Regions from separate parts of the Acetonema longum DSM 6540 genome, predicted to be linked through region 2. Evidence: riboswitches for the same ligand, from Rfam matches in the RefSeq annotation. Region 2 holds a riboswitch; the other holds the start of a gene.
What was found. Region 2 has a riboswitch for cobalamin ahead of ALO_RS21850 (energy transducer TonB). Riboswitches for the same ligand answer to the same signal wherever they lie in the genome.

Region 1 (4,423 bases), on a different contig from region 2:
CTAAATCGTTTTCCAATTGGTTGTTCGCTTTCACCTGCAACAAATGGCTGTGAAAGATATCCGGCGCCCAGACGCCATAACCCGCGGTCGGGTCATAGCCGCCAGCCACCAAATTCACTCCCGCGGAAATTGTAATCTCGTCTTTTATTATCTTTTCTGGATTTTTAGGCGATGCGCATCCCGCAATAAAAACAAGAATAAGCACCAAACTTAACAATAAAATCTTTTTCATGCTTATCTCCCCCTATTGATTAAATATAGCGTTACGACTGGCATAAGGCAATGGATGATGTCTATATTTCAGATTATTTAAGAACTATTGCAATCAGCAACCGGTTCAATCAGTTGACGGGCAATTCGATCGTCAGGGTATATACAGCTTCATCCTGCGCAATGACCAGGCTGCCCCCGTTTTGCGCCAGCAGGCTTTTACTGGTTTTTAACCCCAGACCGGTACTTGCTGTCTGACTGGCAGCAGCGCGGACAGTATTGCTGAAGCTGATATACAGTGAAGTATGATCAATAAAGGCGGAAATTGATACCACTTTTGCCGGATCAGCATATTTAATAAGATTTGAAAAAATATTGTCAAAAATTCGTTGCAGGCTGTCAATCGGAAAACTGATACTATAGTGTATATTTTCAGGCTTGGTAAATTCGGTAATAAAACCATGAAAATCAAGGAGCAGAACACCATCATAAATAAGATGCTCCAGCAAACTATGATCAATATTCGTGTTCAATCCGGCAGCGTCATCATCAGACGCAGTAACCAGATACTCAAACATATTGTCAGTCAGCTTTTTTAATTGCCAGGCCTTTTCCTGACAGGTATGCAAATACTGACGCCTTTGCTCGTCACTGAGATTTTTTTTCTGAATCATAATTTCCAGATAACCGATTAAAGCGGAAAGCGGGGTGCGGACATCATGAGATATTGCTGTGGCAAAATTGCGGTTAACCGTTTCCAGGCGCTCCTGCCGTTGGTTCTGCAGAAGCAGGGAGCGCCGCATGTTATCAATATCCCGCGCCAGTGAACCAAGCTCATCATTGCCCTTTACGGTGATGGGGAAATCCAGGTTTCCGCCCTGCATCAATTTTATTTCATGATCCAAACGGTGAATATACAAGGTCTTTTGACGAACGAAAGATAACATGATCAATAAAAATACGAAAAAAAATATTACCAGATTCATATATGTAGCAATATCTTCATAGCGATGTTTCAGAAAAGAAGTGATACTGACCATCACATCCGCATCATGAAAATGAAGCGGATAGAGCGCATCACCCGGGGGCGGCTCCGCCCCGAGGCCGCTCGCGTTGGAGTCATAGATAAGCCTGCCGTTCTGATACATGGAAATCATGGTAATCTTCCTTGAGGCCACCCATTTGTTTAACTTGTGAAAATCCAAAACAGATACATTCTCTTCCAGAATATAAGCCTGCAGCCGGGATACCTCCTCTTGCAACTGTTCTTTTACAAACTGCGGCTGCCTAAGCCTTTTTTCGATCCATATGCCTGCACCGGCCTGTAAGCAGAGAAAAAGCAAAACAGACACGAAGAAAGAAATCATGAGGCACAGAATCAACTTAACATTCAGCTGCATATAGACCGATTGTTTAAATAAGTTTATATCCTTTCCCCCAAACCGTAACAATATATTTCGGATTCTGCGGATCTTTTTCAATCTTCTGCCGTAAATTTTTGATATGCACCATAACAGTATTACTGGATGCCGGCATAAATGGTTCCTGCCAAATTGTTTCGTAAATAGTTTGAACAGAAAATACTTGATCCCGGTTCTTGGCCAATAAAACCAATAATTGATATTCTATGTGGCGCAGCAAAATATCAATCCCTGCGACCGATACTTCACCTGCTGTCGGATGTACCAGCAGCTCCCGTATCTTGATATATTCGTTAGCCTGATTCGCGCTTTTCCCCTGATATACGGCGTAGCGGCGCAACAGCGCCTGTACCCTTGCCGACAACTCTATGGAAGAAAACGGCTTTAATAAATAATCATCTCCACCACAATCAAACCCATATTTCTTATCGGCGATATGGGCTTTTGCGGTTAGAAACAAAATAGGTGCCATTGTCTTTTGGCGCATTTCCCGGCACACATCAAAGCCGGATTGATCCGGCAGCATAATATCGAGAATTATGAGATCGATATTGGGATTTAACAGCAGCAGCTTCATGGCGGCAGCGCTATCCTCTGCTTTAAGCACTGTATAGTTCATATCGCTTAGTAAAATAGAAACAATATCACGAATATCTGCATTATCGTCAACGATTAAAATTTTGATTTGCTTACCCATAATCAGCTCCTTAGTAAGTGCGGCAGAATTGTCCTGCGTCAATTTAAGCGGCGGCCATGAAATTAAAAAATGAGACCCTCCCTGCAGCAACAGGGGGAGGTCCCATTTTAGAATAATCTATCTACGAAATATTCCGATTAAAAAGCCGAGATTATTTCGATAAATTCCCTCCCTGTCTGTCGCAGGTCAAACGGTGATTGTCATGCAGGCAGTTCTCCTGGCTCTGGATCGTGGCTCTTGCCATACCTTCCCGGAACTTACGCTCCAGTGGCATATCATGGCTTTGCTCCCCATTACAGTGGCGGGACCGCGCCGGCCTTTAACCGGTCTTCCCTATTAAGCCCCGAAAGGCACCTGCACCAAATTATTTTTTTGTCTTTTCTTGCATTTTCGTTGCTATTTTAAATTTTAGCATAGGTGTTGCTTACTGTCGAGCGCGGTTGTCTTGTTTTTACTTTTATTTATGTTCTTCCATGAAAAAAGAATATATTTTTGAAACCAGCTTGGAAAATAGCTTCAACAGCATGGGAACGGCAGCTAATATTATTGGAATATAATTTACTGCTATCTTAAATAATGTACCAGAGTGAGCCAAGGCTACGGATGGAATAGCCATCAAAGCCGCAACTATCAGAAAAGCCTTCATTATCCCCCCTCCTATTTACTTAATATAGTGGTCAATCGCCTCTTGTAAATCTTTAAGAAACTTTTCTTGTTTGCCCTCATTGACCGCATGAATAAGACAGTGTTCAAGATGATCTTTCAATATGAGTTTCGCAGCATTGTCTAGAGCTTTTCGAGCCGCTGCAATCTGAAGTAATATTTCAGGGCAGTCACGGCCTTCAGCAGCCATCTGCTTAATTGATCGAACGTGTCCTTCAATTCTCGACAGTCTGTTTGTAACTTGTTTCTGATGAGCATGTGTATGATTTTGCATAAAAGGTATCCCTCCTCCAGCTCCATAATATCCCCCCGGGGAGGATATTGTCAAGGCAAAAGCGGGTAAAGAACACACTCTGCGCCTTAAAATGAAAAACAGATGCCTTGAGGCATCTGTTTTTAACATAATATTTTCTTTTAAAATTCGCCAACATGCCCTTTGGCATCTTCCAAAATGATCACACCGCCGTATTTGGCAAACCGCTCGCGAACAAAGCGCAACATAGCAAGGCCATTATGGTCAAAATTCCTCACATCGTTCATATTGAGAACAATCCGCCTGTAACCATAATACAGGTGCTCCAGCAGGCTGCTTTGTAAAAGTTCGATATGTTCCGTAAAAACATCACCGCTTATGTTAATATATACCTGCTGCGAATCCGCCTTTACCCAAATTGACATATCTTCCACTCTCCCGGCGTTTGTGGCGCAAGCGGCACTAGTATAACCATTCAGCCAGTGTGCCGGTTACTTACCCAGTGTTGCCCCTAAAGCTTTGCATTCCTGCAGCCCGTCTGCATCCGGCGTAAGCTGTATGGTCAGCCCCTCGCCGATTACATTGGCGCCGTACCCCTTCATACGGTCGGCCCATTCCCGCATCCACTGCCCGTCGCCCCAATCATAGGATCCGAATAAGGCTACGGTCTTACCGGAAAAATCCACATCCTGCAAGGAAGCTACAAATGGTTCCATGTACCCTTCTTCCAGCATCTCTGACCCCATGGAGGGGCAGCCAAAGGCTACGGCATCCGCTGCCGCCACATCCTGTTGGGTCGCGTCTTCCACTCTTAGCAGTTTTACTGTATTGCCCTGCTCCGCTCCTTCTTTTACGGCTTGCGCCATCATTTCCGTGTTGCCTGTACCGCTCCAATAGATAATTGTTACTTTCTTCACGGTAATCCCTCCTTGGTATAATGATAATGATATTCATTATCATTATACCGCATTATGAGAAATTGTAAAGACCTCTTTGATCAACAGCTATTTCTTTCTCATGGACTAGCGTAAGGCAAAATATTTTTGATAAAAAAGTCCCGCGCCGTTGATCCGGAAACACTATGGACCGCACCGTCATCGATTTGTACAGATACTGCTTCTGTGCAATGATTCAGGCAAAAAATCGCGTTAATCTCAACCTGGTCCGCCAGCCCGTATT
Region 2 (4,423 bases):
CCGTTTGATCATACCCTAATACTTCTCCCCGCATGGTTACAATCACAGTTCCCACCGTTAAATCGCCGAACACATATTGCATTGCCCGCTCGCTGGCCTTCTGGGCCAGCAAAGGATACAGGCTGTGTAAACCTTGCTTCTCCAGAATTGGGATCGCTGCTTCCGTCGTATTGCATTGCAGAATTTCCCGTATGATCGCCTGGGAAGCGCCGGCTGCCCCGGCATAGGCTGCAATCGTTTCCATACGGGCGTCGGCCATACGATTGTGGGTATGAAAGATACCGGCGGCCACCTTGACCAGTTTGCCGAGATGACCAAACAGCAATACGCTTTTAAATTCCAGTTCAACTGCCTTTTCCAGCATAAATCCGATGAAGTTGCTGGTTTGCACAGTAGCGTCCTGGGGAAGATTGCAGCGGACGGCGATATCCTGACCGATCTTCCCCGGCACAAAGATCAGGTGCGGTTTTCCTAATGCCTTTACTACCTGCATTTGCGGCACCAGCGAATTTTTAAACGCCTCTTCGGACATGGGCTCAACGATGCCGGTAGTGCCAATCACTGACAAACCGCCGGCAATCCCCAATATAGGGTTCAGGGTACGCGCCGCAAGAGCTTCCCCGCCCGGTATGGAAACAGTAACACAGGCCCCCTGATCCTCCGGCAGAAGGTCCCGGACCGCTTTTTTAATCATGGTCTGAGGACCGGGGTTGATGGCCGGCTGACCGACCGCCACTGACAAGCCCGGCTTGGTCACGGTTCCCACCCCCGGTCCGGCCTTGATCACAATCTCCGCTGAGGGCAACAGAGTCACATCGGTGTAAATTGTTACACCATTGGTAATATCCGGGTCGTCGCCGGCATCTTTGACGACCGAAGCGCGCCCCCCGGAAAAAGTTTTCTCACTGGCTGCCACCGGCACAAACAAGGTGTGCCCCTGGGGTGTTTCTATTTCAACTATCGTCTTATGTTCGCCAAAATAAGCATACAGCGCTGCTTTCGCCGCTGCCGCGGCACAAGTGCCGGTAGTAATTCCCCGGCGCATTTTCTTTTCAGTCATGAAAAATCCCCCTGTGTGTAAACAGGGGGAAAACTGCCAATCAATTAAAAGTTATCCCACCTGCCTATCTCTCGTAGGTTATAACGGTGTGTCAGAACAGGCAGGTCTCCTGACTAAGGCTCATCGCTGTCTGCGCCTTCCCGGATTCAATCCAGTGGCACTTTGCAGAACAGGCTCCCCCTCACAGTGGCGGGACCGTGCCGGCTTTTCACCGGACTTCCCTTTTAAGCAGTTTGCACCTCTTCCCGGCTATGCAATTATGGTCATTATAATTTGATTCTGCAGTTTAATAAAGATTCCTGCCGGCTGAGGCTTACCTTTTAAAGAAATATTCCTGTTTTACTTTCTCCATAGTCCAAACGTCAGTCGCAGAGAGAATCAGGACATACAATACCAATATCAGTAAAGCAAGTGTGGCAGGCTCGCCGCCGGACCGATTGACCTCAGGGCATAGCTGGCATGAGTGAGCGGCTGGAGTTAAACGATATGCCTGATGAGGACCGGAAGCCTATCCTGCTGGGAAAAGCACCATTCCCCACTCAACAAATTCTTTTGCCAACAGGTCGATAGGAGGCCTGCAAATAAGCCTGATATAACTTCTCTTTGCTAACGCCGAATCTCTCCATGCGCCTGACAACGCTGGTCAGTGAAACCCAAAACCAAAATCCGCCATAAACGGGCGGATTCCGGAAATCGACGGCTAACACGCGTATATATCTGGGGTTATCAATAAAAGACTGCCGCAGTTTGCCGTGGCAGTGTCCCAAAGTCCTAAAAAATACGATGGACTTTTTTGGAAGCTTTGCCGTTTTTAAGGCCTCTTGAGCGTGAATCACTGCGGAGCGATATTTGTGGAGCAACCCGAATCACGCCCGCAACTTGAAAATCACCGGCAGAGTAGTAGAACATCGGATAACCTGGCCAAACCGATTTTTCGCCGGCACAAAACGCCATTGCCGTACAGCCGATATAGCCGCCTCATCCAACAGATCATAGCCGCTGGACCGATAGACAGTTACCTGTCCCGGAGCGCCATTCTCCATAATTTGGATTCTCAAAACAACCGTTCCTTCCCATCCCGCTTTTCTTGCCTCCAATGGATAGGAGGGTTTGATCTCTGCCAAAATGCGGGGAGCAGTCGAGTCACCGGACCCTGGGCCGGAACCCGGACCAATCCCTGAACCCGCACCCGATCCTACACCGGAACCGGAGCCCGACCCAGAACCCGAGCCCACACCGGAACCGGAGCCGGTTCCCAAGCCTGAACCCGAGCCAGAACTTTTATCCATAGGTTTGGCATCATCATCCCTTTTAGCGGCAAAAACGGCGTTTGCCGGCGGTTCTTTCGGCTGTTGCGGTTGTTCCGGGTGCTGCGAAATATTCTCCTCAACGCTTTCAACCGCTTCTTCTTGTTCCTGGTAAGTGGAGGGGGTCTCAGGGACAGAAGGAATCGATGCAGCCGAAGTATCCGCAGCAGATGTATCGGCGGCAAACACGGCTATTTCATCGTTGCCGCCGCCGCTGCCTCCTCCGCCGCCGCCTCCGCCTAATTCCAATTCGATATACTGTTCCGGAGCCATGACGATGATCAAGCCAAAGCCAAGCAGCAGGGTGATATGGATCACTAAAGAAATCGTCAACGCTTTGCCCCAGTCTGTTTTTTCCACCGCAATCATCAGATACCTCCCCGGGTGTCGGCCGGTAAGCCGGCGCCAATCCGCTGCTTTATTTTATCTCATATTGCCGCCGGATAGACTGCGGCGGTACGAGGGATCATTCCATCGTTTTAATAATCCGGATAATATGATCGTGGGACAATTCCTGCAAATGATAATAGGCCGCTCCCAAGGAATTTGTGACAGCAGAGGGCAAATATAAAAAAAAGGAAGTCCCCATGCGGGGACGGCAGTGCGTCTGCCGAACGCACCATACAACAACAATAAGGGATTTAAGATATGGCTAATTTTCCTCGCCAGCCAAAATAGCGTGGAAACCTTTCGACGAAAATTATAAAAGTCCCTTCCCGCAAAAGCATACAGAAAGGGACTTGTTAGCGGAGAAATCCATTGAAACAGACAATCCCGGCCAAAATAGCCGGGAAGGTAGATTACTCCATAATCCCCTCCCCATCGCTCGTGGGTAAAAAAAACGGTGACTGTTAGACAGGCAGTTCTCCTGGCTCTGGTTCTTTGCTCACCCACACCTTCCCAAGACACAAAGTCTCAGTGGCACTTTTCTGGGTTTGCTCCCCATTACAGTGGCGGGACCGCGCCGGCATTACACCGGACTTCCCTATTAAGCCCTTACGGGCACCTATCTCATTACTATTCAATTTTGTTTTATTGTAGCAAAGAATGACAATTCTGTCAAGCTGTCAAATCGCAATTAATCCGGTCTTTTGATTCTTATTTCTAATCTCATACCGTCCGAATTCAGAAAATGAAAAACATACCGACTGCATATTAATTCAACATTCCTTCACCTCTAGCGCCGGCAAAAACCCATATACTGATTCCACAGCCGCTCGGTCATATGGCAAGCGCCGCGCAGGCCCATAAACGGCAGATCGGTCAAAATGACTTCGTCATAGACAGGCATGGCGATGGTCTGACTAAGCACCGTCGGTGCCCGCTGCTGCAAAATAGCCTTTTCGTTGCCGCTGGACAGGAGCAGTCCTGCCGTCATTTCGTCCAGATACTGTTCGACAGCCCGGCCGTCGGTTTGTCCGTTCCAAACGGTACCCAAGCTCTGGGGGACAGGGTAAGACGACATCCCGTCCTGCAACACAAAGGTAATGGAACCCGAGGCGGCCCACTCGGCGGCAAGGACCTGGGCCAGCCCCAATGCGATGGAAGAAGGCGCGACAATCAGGGTGCGCTCAAGACACAATTCGCCCCATTGCCGCTGCAGGCGTAGCCTTCCCGGATCGGCACAGCAAAGCCGCCGCAGACCACATCTCCCAGCACATCGTAGAGGACAGTCTGCTCATCCTGTATCGCCTTCAGTTCTTTCAACTTCTCCAGAGCAACGATAATGCCGCGGCCGGCGCACCCTACCCCCGGTTCCGGGCCGCCGGCTTCCACGCATTTCACGCCGGCAAAGCATGTTTTCTGACCATATCCAGCACCATCTGCATACAGGTCCTGCCCAGCAGCAGCCGGGTAGAGTCGTTCTTGGGATCGCAGCCGATCTGGCAGACCGGATAGCCTTTTTCCGCCAGCGCCGCCGACACATTTGCCGCAGTCGTCGATTTGCCGATGCCGCCCTTACCGTAAAAAGCAATTTTTTTCATGATCGCTTCCTTTCTGATCGGAAAAGCCCATCTGTGGCCTCGAATCTGGGATCGTTCAAAAAGGTCCAGAT

Region 1: another riboswitch for cobalamin. It lies ahead of ALO_RS03780 (response regulator transcription factor); the one in region 2 lies ahead of ALO_RS21850 (energy transducer TonB).

What each region holds. Positions count from the first base shown of each region.
Region 1 is NZ_AFGF01000025.1:14,446-18,868, reverse strand. It holds gene ALO_RS03790 (ABC transporter substrate-binding protein) at 1-232, opposite strand, end outside; gene ALO_RS03785 (HAMP domain-containing sensor histidine kinase) at 342-1,562, opposite strand; gene ALO_RS03780 (response regulator transcription factor) at 1,624-2,328, opposite strand; cobalamin riboswitch at 2,519-2,701, opposite strand; gene ALO_RS03775 (hypothetical protein) at 2,786-2,974, opposite strand; gene ALO_RS03770 (metal-sensing transcriptional repressor) at 2,990-3,265, opposite strand; gene ALO_RS03765 (STAS domain-containing protein) at 3,406-3,669, opposite strand; gene ALO_RS03760 (flavodoxin) at 3,736-4,161, opposite strand; gene ALO_RS03755 ((2Fe-2S) ferredoxin domain-containing protein) at 4,260-4,423, opposite strand, start outside.
Region 2 is NZ_AFGF01000269.1:61,219-65,641, reverse strand. It holds gene cbiD (cobalt-precorrin-5B (C(1))-methyltransferase CbiD) at 1-1,060, opposite strand, end outside; cobalamin riboswitch at 1,143-1,318, opposite strand; gene ALO_RS21850 (energy transducer TonB) at 1,927-2,736, opposite strand; cobalamin riboswitch at 3,209-3,392, opposite strand; gene ALO_RS19595 (hypothetical protein) at 3,545-3,949, opposite strand; partial or broken gene ALO_RS19590 (AAA family ATPase) at 3,970-4,352, opposite strand.